Sphingobium yanoikuyae: one gene and its partner. The protein of the gene in region 1 interacts with the protein of each later gene in a pairwise test. Links are inferred from orthologs where the notes say so. Each region holds a gene or a part of one and is shown on either strand. Other genes may lie near its edges. The genes, in order: U0025_RS22415 and cyoB.

Region 1 (5,865 bases):
TCGACGCGCTGCCGGCCGGATCGGCGAGCAGGCTTTCCGCCTCCTGCTGCAGCGACAGGATGCGCCTTGCATGGCCCAGCAGCCGCTCGCCCGCCGCGGTCGGCCGCACCGGCCGTGCCGCCCGATCGACCAGCATATGCCCCACCGCCTGTTCCAGCCGGCCGAGCTGCTGGCTGATGGTCGACTGGGTCATGTGCAGCCGCTGCGCCGCGATGGTGAAGCTGCCGCTGTCGGCGATCGCGACAAAGGCACGGAGCAGGCGCGGATCGAGCATGGCATTCCATTTGGATCATGAATGATTGCCATTCATATATGTTGTTTGTCGATGATGCAGCCCCTGCCTATCCTGCGCGCCGCACAAGAACCGGGGATTTTCATGAAGACGCTTCTCGCCGCGCTGCTGGCCGCCACTGCCCTGTTGCCCCTGCCCGCCGCGGCAAAGACCGCGCCGGCCCGCGCCGACCTGCTGATCCGCCATGCGACGCTGGTCGATGTCGAGCATGGCCGGCTGGTCCCCGACCAGGCGGTCGCGACCAGGGGCGACCGGATCGTCGCGGTCGGCAACGACGCCACGATCGCCGCCGCCTGGCGCGCGGGCAAGAATGTCGAGGCCAGGGGCCGCTATCTGATCCCCGGCCTGTGGGACATGCATGTCCATTTCGGCGGCGGACCGGAGCTGATCGAAGAGAATAAGGCGCTGCTGCCGCTCTATATCGCCAACGGCATCACCACCGTGCGCGATGCGTCGGGCGACCTGCCCTATGATGTGCTGCGCTGGCGCGGCGAGATTGCCGACGGGCGGCTGTTTGGCCCGACCCTGCTGAGTTCCGGCCCCAAGATCGAGGGGATCAAGCCGGTGTGGAAGGGCACGCTGGAAACCGGGTCGGAGGCCGATGTCGACCAGGCGATCGCCAAGCTGAAAGAACTGAACGTCAATTTCGTCAAGATCACCGACAGCACCCTTAAGCCCGATCTGTTCCTCTATGCCGTGCGCAAGGCGCGCGGCGCCGGGCTGCGCGCATCGGGGCATATTCCGATGGCGCTGACCGTCGGCCAGGCGATCGAGGCCGGGATCAGCTCGATCGAGCATATCGACTATGCGCACAAGGCGGGCGTGAAGGATGAGGCGCGGATCACCGCCGATTTCGCCGCCGGCAGGATCGACCGGGCACAGGCGAGCGCGCAACTGGACGCCGGCTTTGACGAAGCCACCGCCATGGCCGCCTATCGCGACATGGCGGCGCGCGGCGTGTTCGTGACGCCGACGCTCAGCATCTCGCGCACCGTCGCCTATCTCGACCAGAATGATCACAGCGCCGATCCCGAACTGGCCTATATCGGCCCGCGCCTGCGCAAGACCTATGACTGGCGGATCGAGCGCGCGGCAAAGGCCACGCCCGATCAGATCGCCCAGCGTCACGCCATCTACGAGCATAATGCCGCGATCCTGCCGCTGTTGCAGCAGGCCGGCGTCACCATCATGGCCGGCACCGATGCGGGCTTCCTCAACAGCTTCGACTATCCCGGCTTTGCCCTGCACCAGGAACTGGCGCTCTATGTCGATCGCGGCCTGACCCCGGCCCAGGCGCTGGCCAGCGCCACCCGTGCCGGCCCGGCCTGGTTCGGCCTGCTCGACCGCTATGGCGCGGTGGCGGAAGGCAAGCAGGCGGATATGGTCCTGCTGACCGCCAATCCGCTGGAGGATATCCACGCCACAAAAGCGATCGACGCGGTGATCCTGCGCGGCACGCTGCAGGACCGCGCCCGGCTCGACGCGCTGCTGGCAGAGACGAAGGCGAAGGTCGCCGCCTGGAATGCGGCGGCGACCCGGCCCTGACGGATCAGCCGCGCATCAGCATGTCGGCCGGCACCGGCAGCATGTCGACCTTGCCGGTCGCCACGTCATAGACGGCGGCGACCACCTTCAGCGTGCCCGCCTTCACCTTTTCCTCGATCACCGGTGAGGCGTTGACCAGCGTCGCCGCCTGCACCAGCGCATTGGTGCGGGTGACGATGGCCGCATCCTTGCTGCGGGCGAGATAGAGGGCGGGCAGGATCGCGGGGAAGAGCGCGCTGATCTGGCCCGGCACCTCGGGATTGTCGATCGCCGCCTTCACCGCGCCGCAATTGCTGTGGCCCATGACGACCAGCGCCTTCAGCCCCAGCACCGCCACGCCATATTCCAGGCTGGCGACGATTTCGGGCGTGGTGATGTTGCCGGCGATGCGGGTGACGAACAGCCGGCCGATATATTCGTCGAACACCATCTCCACCGGCACGCGCGAGTCGGCGCAGGACAGGACGCCGACCACGGGCCATTGCCCCTCGGCCGCGCGCGCCTTGATGATCGACAGGTCCTGCAGATGGGCGGTCGGCTTGCCGGCGACGAAGCGGGCATTGCCGGCCATGATCTCGGCCAGGGCGGCGTCCGGCGTCATCGACGCATCCGGGCCGTCGGCCGGGGGCGCCGCCATTGCGGGTGCGGCCGGCAAGGCGGCCATGGCCACCCCACCCGCCATCGTCATCGCTGTCAGAAAGGCGCGGCGGGAGGGCGCGGCGCCATCCTCCTCCTGCGTCCCGTGCGGCTGGTCATGCATGCCATCGACGTCCGAACACATGGGTCTGTCTCCCTGTGATGAGGAGGCGCCATGATGCCGGACCGGTTTGCGCGAGGCAATGGAAAGACCGGGATCAAGAAGCAGAGCCTGATTCACGTCATCGGTAGAAGCGCATGGCGCTTCCACCTCAAACGATCAGGCTCTAGACCTGCGCCACCGCCGCCGATCCGATGGAGCCCCGCTTGCCCGACACCCGACTTGGCCATCCCGTCTATCGCGACATGCCGACCACCATCTTCGAGCATATGTCGGCGCGCGCGCGGGAGACCGGCGCGATCAATCTGGGGCAGGGCTTTCCCGAAGGGCCGGGACCACAGGATGTGCTGCAGGCGGCGGCGGATGCGCTGCTGACCCGCTCCAGCCAATATCCGCCGATGCCCGGCCTGATCGAACTGCGCACCGCGCTGGCCGATCATTATGCCCGGCGTCAGGGACTGGACCTCAGCCCGCAGGACATCATCGTCACCTCCGGCGCGACCGAGGCGATCGCCGCCAGCCTGCTTGCGCTGGTGAGGCCCGGCGACGAAGTGCTGATGCTGGCGCCGCTCTATGACGCCTATCTGCCGCTGGTCGAACGGGTCGGCGGCGTGGCCAGGGTGGTGAAGCTGATGCCGCCGGACTGGCGCGTCACCCGCGACGCGCTGGAGGCGGCGATCACGCCCCGGACCCGCATCCTGCTGATGAACAATCCGGTGAACCCCACCGGCATCGTGCTGCGTGAGGCGGAACTGGCGCTGCTGGCCGACCTCTGCACCACCCATGACCTGATCGCGCTGTGCGACGAAGTCTGGGAGGAGACCGTCTATGACGGGCTGCCGCATCGTCCACTGATCGGCTTTCCCGGCATGCGCGAGCGCACGGTCAAGATCGGGTCTGCCGGCAAAATCTTCTCCGTCACCGGCTGGAAGGTCGGCTGGATGTGCGCCGCGCCGCCGATCGCCACCCTGCTCGCCCGCGCCCACCAGTTTCTGACCTTCACCACCCCGCCCAACCTGCAATGGGCGGTGGCGCAGGGGCTGGGCTGGCCCGAAGATTGGCTGAACGATCAGCGCGCCGCCTATCAGGCGTCGCGCGATCGGCTGGCGGCGGGTCTCAGTCAGGCGGGCTATGTCGTGCAACCGAGCGGCGCCACCTGGTTCCTGTCGATCGACCTGCCCGCGTCGGGCATTACGATGGACGATGTGACCTTCTGCAACCGGATCATCGACGAAGCCGGGGTGGCGGCGATCCCGATCTCCGCCTTCTACCCCGACGATCCGGTCACCCATCTGGTCCGCCTCTGCTTCTCCAAGTCGGACGCGACGCTGGATCAGGCGATCGAGCGGCTCGCCGCCTTCCGCGCCAGCCTGGACTGACGCAGGATCGCCGCGCCCAGGATCAGCATGAGGATCAGCAGCAGCGCCTGCGCCGCCAGGAAGGGCAGCTCCGTGCCGGTCGGCGCCAGCCGGTTGAGCGCCGGCACCTTGAGGAAGCCCTGTACGACAGCCACGAACAGGTTGAGCCACAGGGCGATGGTCGCGGTCACCGCATAGACGCCCCGTGCCCGGCCGCGCAGGCCAAGGCCGTAAAAGGCGGCGAAGGCGATAATCAGCACCAGCGTCGAGAGGATACCGACGCCGATCGCCGGGGTGAAGCCGCGAAAGGGAAAGAGGAAGCCGGTCAGGCTGGTGAGCAGGGTCGTCACCAGGAACAGGCCCTGCATTTTGGGCAGGATATGCCCCTTCGCCATGGCCGGCAGGGCGACAAGGCCGCTGACGATGCCGATCAGGCTGATCGCGACATGCAGGGCGATGAAGGCGGGAATGGAAAGACCGAGGATCATGATGCTTCTCCCTGGAAAATTCCCGTCACCCCCGCGAAAGCGGGGGTCCATCTCCCAACGATGAATCCAGACGCAAGGTCAGGAGATGGATTCCCGCCTTCGCGGGAATGACGAAAGAGGTCAGGCGGTCACCCGATACCGGGGCGCCGCATCCTTGAGCGACAGGTTGGGCCGAAGCGCAGCCCGCGCGGCGAGATAGGCGTCGAGATCGGCATTATCCGGCAAGGCAGGGATGGTGATCGCCTCGCCCATGTCGAGCCCGGCCAGTGCCGCGTCGACCATCACCTCGACATCCATCACCATGTGCGGCGGCAGGCCGGCCATCTGCTCCGCCGCCCAGATGGCTGTGCGGGTGATGCCGGGCAGCACCGCCTGCACCTTCACGCCCTTGCCGCCCAGTTCGACCTGCAGCGCCTCGGTAAAGGCCAGCACATAGGCCTTGGTCGCGGGATAGACGGCAGTGAAGCCGTCCGGCATCAGCGCGGTGACCGACGTGATATTGATCAGCGTGCCCGCGCCCCTGGCCGCCAGCCGCGGCGCAATAGCGCGGGACAGCCGCGTCACCGCGAGGATGTTGAGGTCGATCAGGCCGGTGAGATAGGCCGGGTCGGTCTCGACAAAGGCCTGCTCCCCGGCGATGCCGGCATTGTTGACCAGGCCGGTGATCGCGTCATCGTCACGCAGCCGCGCTTCGACTCGCGCCAGATCATCGGCTTGTGACAAGTCGGCGGCGATCACTTCCACGCTGACGCCACCGTCGGCGCGCAGGCGAGCGGCCAGCGCTTCCAGTTTCTCGGCGCGGCGGGCGACCAGGATCAGATTGGCGCCGCGCCTGGCAAAGCGATCGGCATAGACGGCGCCGATACCGTCCGACGCGCCGGTGATGAGGATAGTGTCTTGGGTCATGGGATGTCTCCTTTGAAAGACTATTTTCCCGTTCGGGCTGAGCGAAGTCGAAGCCCTTGCCTGAGCGAAGCGAAGGCACCTCGCTCCGCTCGGTGGAACCCTTCGACTTCGCTCAGGGCGAACGGTATTTGTGTCAGCCGTTGATGAAATCGAGCAGGTCGGCGTTGAACCGGTCCTGGTGAGTCTGCGTCAGCCCATGGTCGGCGCCTTCATACACGATCAGCACCGCATCCGTAACGATCTTGATGGTGGAGAGGGCCGCCGCGCCGATCGGCACGATCTGGTCGTCGTCGCCATGCAGGACCAGCGTGGGCACATCGACCTTCGCCAGGTCGGCATGGAAATCGCTTTCGGAAAAGGCGCGGATCGAGTCGAGTTGCCCCTTGAGGCCGCCCATCATCCCCTGCCGCCAGAATTCTTGCACAATGCCTTCGGAGATGACCGCGCCGTCCCGGTTATAGCCGTAGAAGGGGATGGTCAGATCCCTGAAGAACTGGCTGCGATTGTCGAACGTGCCCT
Region 2 (6,032 bases), 2.0 Mb from region 1 along the record:
GAGCGACAGCAGCGACGCCAGGCCATCCCATGTCCCGCCCAGCGCAATGCCCTGCGCCGCGCGCAGGATCACCAGAACGACAGCGGCATAGTGGCCAATCGTCGCATAACCGGGCATAAAGGCGATCGCCGCGGTCGACCCGCCCAGCAGGAACAGGGCCGCCGTCAATTTGGTCCCGCGGCCATAGCGCCGGTCGATCGCCATGAAGATCAGCGACCCGATCGGACGCGTGATGAAGGCGACGGCGAAGATCGCGAAGGAATAGAGCGTGCCCGTCAGGGCATCGACATAGGGAAAGACCAGGTTCGGAAAAACGATAACCGAAGCAATGGCGTAAACGAAGAAGTCGAAAAATTCGGAGGTGCGGCCAATGATCACACCAATGGAGATGTCTCCCGGTGCAATGCTGTGGTCGCGTGCATTGATTTTGCGCGCATCATCCTCAAGCGAACTGGAGGTGAAGGCAATGGCCTGTGAAGTCATAGGCATCCGCTCCCTGGCTGGGCCGACGGTGCCTGTTTTGGGTCTCCCGACGGCCAGAGAATGGCAACATAACAGAAAACCCACAGAGTCTAAGCAGTATCCCACATGTGAAACATTTTTTGCGTCCGCACATAATTGGACAAATTGCCCACTATCGCATGGCGTGCGGAATCGGTAACCGCGCGCCATGTCACACCCTCTCTCACCCAACTGGAGCCGGCTTCTGCGCTGGTCCTCCGCGATCCTTGCGGCGCCGCTGGCGGGCTGCAACTGGGTCGTGATGAACCCGTCGGGCGACATTGCGGTGCAGCAGCGCGATCTGATCCTGATCTCGACCGCGCTGATGCTCCTCATTGTCATCCCCGTCATGGCACTGGTCGTCTATTTCGCCTGGCGTTACCGCGCCGCGAACAAGGCGGTCGAAAAGGAATATGACCCCGACTGGGATCATTCCACCAAGCTGGAGCTGCTGATCTGGTCGGCCCCGCTTCTCATCATCATCTGCCTGGGCGCGCTGACCTGGGTGAGCACCCACAAGCTGGACCCCTATCGTCCGCTCGACCGCATCGACGCGCAGACCGCGATCGACCCCAAGGTCAAGCCGCTGGTCGTCCAGGTCGTGGCGCTCGACTGGAAATGGCTCTTCATCTATCCCGAACAGGGTATCGCCACCGTCAATGAAATGGCGCTGCCGACCAATGTTCCGGTCCGTTTCGACATCACTGCCTCGACCGTGATGAACAGCTTCTACATCCCTGAACTCGCCGGCCAGATCTATGCGATGCCCGGCATGAAGACGCAGCTCCACGCCGTCGCCAACAAGTCGGTCACCGGCACCGGCTTCTCCGCCAACTATTCGGGCGCGGGCTTCACCCACATGCGCTTCGCCTACAAGGCGCTGGACCAGGCCGGCTTCGACGCCTGGGTCGCCAAGGTGAAGGCCAGCAATGCGTCGCTCGACCGCAATGTCTATCTGAACCTGGCCAAGCCCAGCGAAAAGGCGCCCGTCGCCTATTTCTCGACCGCCGATGCCAAGCTGTTCGACGCGGTCGTCAATCTCTGCCCCAAGCCCGGCCAGCGTTGCATGGGCGAGCTGATGCACATCAACCAGATGGGCGGCGCGGGCAAGGAGTCGGCCAAGGAGACCGAAGGTCTCCAGTACGACTTCCCCAACAGCCATGTGATCGACCAGACCGATCGCAACGAGGGCAAGGAAACCGCCCCCGATGCGCCCGGTGCCGAAAAGGCCCCGGCCGATCACTCCTCTCACAGCGGCGCTGACGCGCACGCGCAGCATCGGTAAGAGACATGACCGGTACACTCACAACAGCACAGATGATCTTCGGTCGTCTGACATGGGACGCGTTCCCATGGCATGAACCCATCGTCGTCGCGACATTCTGCGCGGTGGTGCTGGGCGGCGCGGCCGTCGTTGCGGCGCTGACCTATTTCAAGCTCTGGGGCTATCTCTGGAAGGAATGGTTCACCAGCGTGGACCACAAGAAGATCGGCATCATGTACATGGTGCTGGGCCTCATCATGTTCCTGCGCGGCTTTGCCGACGCCGTCATGATGCGCCTCCAGCAGGCGCTCGCCTTCAACGGGTCCGAGGGTTACCTCAACGCCCATCACTATGACCAGGTGTTCACGGCCCACGGCGTGATCATGATCTTCTTCGTGGCGATGCCGTTCATCACCGGTTTGATGAACTATATCGTCCCGCTGCAGATCGGCGCCCGCGACGTCAGCTTCCCCTTCCTGAACAATTTCTCGTTCTGGATGACCACGGGCGGCGCGGTGCTGGTGATGGCCTCGCTGTTCCTGGGCGAATTCGCCCAGACCGGCTGGCTCGCCTATCCGCCGCTCTCGGGGATCGACTATAGCCCGGCCACGGGTGTCGACTATTATATCTGGGCCCTGCAGGTGGCAGGCGTCGGCACGACATTGTCGGGCATCAACCTGATCGCGACCATCGTGAAGATGCGCGCGCCGGGCATGTCCCTCATGAAGATGCCGGTGTTCACCTGGACCTCGCTCTGCGCGAACATCCTGATCGTCGCCTCCTTCCCGATCCTGACCGCCACTTTGGTCCTGCTGTCGCTCGACCGCTATGCCGGCACCAACTTCTTCACGAACGACTTCGGCGGCAACCCGATGATGTACGTGAACCTGATCTGGATCTGGGGTCACCCGGAAGTCTACATCCTCATCCTGCCGCTGTTCGGCGTCTTCTCGGAAGTCACCTCGACCTTCTCGGGCAAGCGCCTGTTCGGCTACACCTCGATGGTCTACGCGACCTGCTGCATCATGGTGCTCTCCTACCTCGTGTGGCTGCACCACTTCTTCACCATGGGCTCGGGCGCCAGCGTCAACAGCTTCTTCGGCATCACGACGATGATCATCTCGATCCCGACGGGTGCGAAGCTCTTCAACTGGCTCTTCACCATGTATCGCGGCAAGATCCGTTTCGAGCTGCCGATGATGTGGACCGTCGCCTTCATGCTGACCTTCACGGTCGGCGGCATGACCGGCGTCCTGCTCGCCGTTCCGCCAGCGGACTTCGTGCTGCACAACTCGCTGTTCCTGATCGCGCACTTCCATAACGTGATCATCGGCGGCGTGCTGTTCGGCCTGTTCGCGGCGATCAACTACTGGTGGCCCAAGGCCTTCGGCTTCAAGCTGAACGTGTTCTGGGGCAAGGTCAGCTTCTGGTGCTGGCAGGTCGGCTTCTGGCTCGCCTTCACCCCGCTGTACATCATGGGCCTGATGGGCGTGACGCGTCGCATGCGCGTGTTCGACGATCCGTCGCTGCAGATCTACTTCGTCATCGCCGCGATCGGCGCCGCCATCGTCGCGGCCGGTATCGGTGCGATGCTGCTTCAGTTCGCCATCTCCATCTGGAAGCGCGACGAACTGAAGGTCGAAGGCGATCCGTGGGATGGCCGTACCCTGGAGTGGGCGACCAGCTCGCCGCCGCCGGAGTATAATTTCGCCTTCACGCCGGTCGTCTATGACGCCGACAGCTGGGCGGACATGAAGAAGAATGGCTATCAGCGTCCGCTGACCGGCTATCAGGCGATCCACATGCCCAGCAGCACCGGCGCCGGCGTCATCCTTGCCGCCCTGTCGACGCTCTGCGGCTTCGCGCTGATCTGGTACATCTGGTGGCTCGCAGGCCTCAGCTTCATCGGCATCGTCGCGGTCGCCATCGGCCACACCTTCAACTACAAGCGCGACTTCTACATCCCCGTCGAGGATGTGACGCGCACCGAGGAAGAGCGCACGCGAATCCTCGCCGCTGGAGTCTGACTGACATGAGCAGCGCAACTGCAACCACGGAACCTCGGGCATATCATTTGCCCGAGGAGCCGCACCTCCACGAAGGCCACAGCACCATGCTGGGCTTCTGGATGTACCTGATGAGCGACTGCCTCATCTTCGCCATCCTGTTCGCCACCTATGCCGTGCTCGGCGGCAGCTTCGCCGGCGGCCCCGGCCCGAAGGATCTGTTCGACCTGCCGCTCATCGCGCTCAACACCGCGATGCTGCTCTTCTCGTCGATCACCTACGGCTTCGCCATGCTGGCGATGGAAAAGAACCGGATCAGCGCCACCCAGGGCTGGCTGTTCGTCACCCTCCTGTTCGGCGGGGCGTTCCTGTTCATCGAACTCTACGAATTCTCGCACCTCATCCATGAGGGCGCGGGTCCGTGGCGTTCGGCCTTCCTGTCGGCCTTCTTCACCCTGGTCGGGACCCACGGCCTGCACGTCACCTTCGGTTCGATCTGGCTGATCACGCTGATGGTGCAGGTGGCCAAGAAGGGTCTGATCCCGGCCAACAAGCGTCGCCTGATGTGCCTGTCGATGTTCTGGCACTTCCTCGACGTCATCTGGATCGGCGTCTTCACCTTTGTCTATCTGATGGGAGTCCTGCGGTGAGCGACGCTGTCCATAGCCACAACGCCCACGGACATGGGCACGATCATCACGATGACCATCATGAAGAAGGATCGCATGGCAGCTTCGGCAGCTACATGATCGGCTTCGGCCTGTCGGTGATCCTGACGGCCATTCCCTTCTGGCTGGTGATGTCGGGCGTGCTAGGCAATCCCCAGCTGACCGGCATCGTCATCATGGCCTTCGCCGCGGTGCAGGTGATCGTCCACATGATCTACTTCCTGCACATGAACACCCGCGTCGAAGGCGGCTGGTCGTTCATGGCGATGATGCTGACCATCGTCCTGGTCGTCATCGTGCTGTCGGGTTCGATGTGGGTCATGTTCCACCTCAACGCGAACATGATGCCGCACGCCGACATGTCGGCGATGCACAATATGAGCGAGATGCCGTGACATCCGCGAAGATCGGGGGGCGCCGCCGGCGCTCCCCGGGCTTTACGATCGGCCTGACGCTGATCGCCCTCATCCTGTTTTCCGGTCTTTGCGCGCTCGGCAGCTGGCAAGTCTATCGCCTCGCCTGGAAGCGCGACCTGATCGCACGGGTCGACGCCCGCATCCATGCTGCGCCCGTCCCCGCCCCCCGCAGCATTACCAGCGACGACGAATATCGCCGCGTCACCGCATCGGGCCGTTTCCTGCATGACAAGGCAGTGCTGACCCAGGCCGTCACGGTGCGCGGCCCCGGTTTCTGGGTGATGACGCCGCTGGTGACCGACGCCGGCTTCACCCTGATGGTCAATCGCGGCTTCGTGCCGCAGGACAATCGCACCCGCTACAGCCGCCCCCAAGACACGGTCCAGATCCTCGGCCTGCTGCGCCTGACCGAGCCCAAGGGTGGTTTCCTGCGCAGCAATGATCCCGCCGCCGGCCGCTGGTATTCGCGCGATGTCGCCGCGATCGCCGCCGCGCAGCATGTCGCCCCGCCGGTCGCGGACTATTTCGTCGATGCCGGCGCTAATTGCGCGCCCGACACTGCGCCGGTCGGCGGCCTGACCGTCGTCCGCTTCCCCAACAACCATCTCCAATATGCCATCACCTGGTTCATACTGGCGGCGATGGTCGCAGGCGCCTACATCTTCCTCATGCGTCGGGATCCAGAAGACAGCGCCGAATGAGCGAGACCCAAGCCGTCAGGCGCCGCTGGCTACCCAGCCAGTGGCCTGCCGATGCCGCCGGTCGCAAGAATATGGCGCTGCTGATCCAGCTGCGCTGGATCGCGATCGCCGGGCAGCTGGTGACGATCCTCATCGTCCAGTTCCTGATGGGGGTGCGCCTGCCACTCGCCCCGATGCTGCTGGTCGCCGCCGTCGCCGTGCTGGTCAACGCCGCCAGTTTTGCGGCGCTGCGCCCCCGGACCGACATCACCCGCGCCGAACTGTCGGTGTCGCTATTGTTCGACGTGCTGCTGCTGACCGCCCAGCTCTATCTGTCGGGCGGCGCGACCAATCCCTTCGTCTCGCTCTATCTGCTCCAGGTCGCGCTCGGCGTGCTGCTGCTCGACCGGGCGAGCGCCTGGGGCATCACCGCCGTGTCGGCGCTGTGCGCCGGCCTGCTGGCACTCGACTATCGCCCGCTCGACCTGAGCGACCGG

The links.
Region 2: the proteins of U0025_RS22415 (region 1) and cyoB interact in binary tests that used the Escherichia coli proteins (3 or more experiments, as listed by UniProt). The link is inferred for Sphingobium yanoikuyae from one-to-one orthologs.

What each region holds. Positions count from the first base shown.
Region 1 is NZ_CP139979.1:4,815,867-4,821,731, reverse strand. The notes cover bases 2,094-4,880. They hold U0025_RS22415 (aminotransferase), read left to right. Parts: upstream 2,094-2,788; coding sequence 2,789-3,973; downstream 3,974-4,880. Other genes in these bases: U0025_RS22405 (SDR family NAD(P)-dependent oxidoreductase), read right to left, coding at 4,561-4,880; U0025_RS22410 (hypothetical protein), read right to left, coding at 3,928-4,440; U0025_RS22420 (carbonic anhydrase), read right to left, coding at 2,094-2,618. Also shown: U0025_RS22430 (LysR family transcriptional regulator), read right to left, coding at 1-274; U0025_RS22425 (amidohydrolase family protein), read left to right, coding at 377-1,837; more of U0025_RS22420, read right to left, coding at 1,842-2,093; more of U0025_RS22405, read right to left, coding at 4,881-5,346; U0025_RS22400 (alpha/beta fold hydrolase), read right to left, coding at 5,480-5,865. UniProt on the Escherichia coli protein: Shows aminotransferase activity with methionine and histidine as substrates, and to a lesser extent also with phenylalanine.
Region 2 is NZ_CP139979.1:2,844,594-2,850,625, forward strand. Bases 1,338-4,291 are described here. They hold cyoB (cytochrome o ubiquinol oxidase subunit I), read left to right. Parts: upstream 1,338-1,791; coding sequence 1,792-3,792; downstream 3,793-4,291. Other genes in these bases: cyoA (ubiquinol oxidase subunit II), read left to right, coding at 1,338-1,786; cyoC (cytochrome o ubiquinol oxidase subunit III), read left to right, coding at 3,798-4,291. Outside these bases: U0025_RS13110 (MFS transporter), read right to left, coding at 1-483; more of cyoA, read left to right, coding at 671-1,337; more of cyoC, read left to right, coding at 4,292-4,421; cyoD (cytochrome o ubiquinol oxidase subunit IV), read left to right, coding at 4,418-4,834; U0025_RS13135 (SURF1 family protein), read left to right, coding at 4,831-5,556; U0025_RS13140 (ATP-binding protein), read left to right, coding at 5,553-6,032. UniProt on the Escherichia coli protein: Cytochrome bo(3) ubiquinol oxidase is the terminal enzyme in the aerobic respiratory chain of E.coli that predominates when cells are grown at high aeration.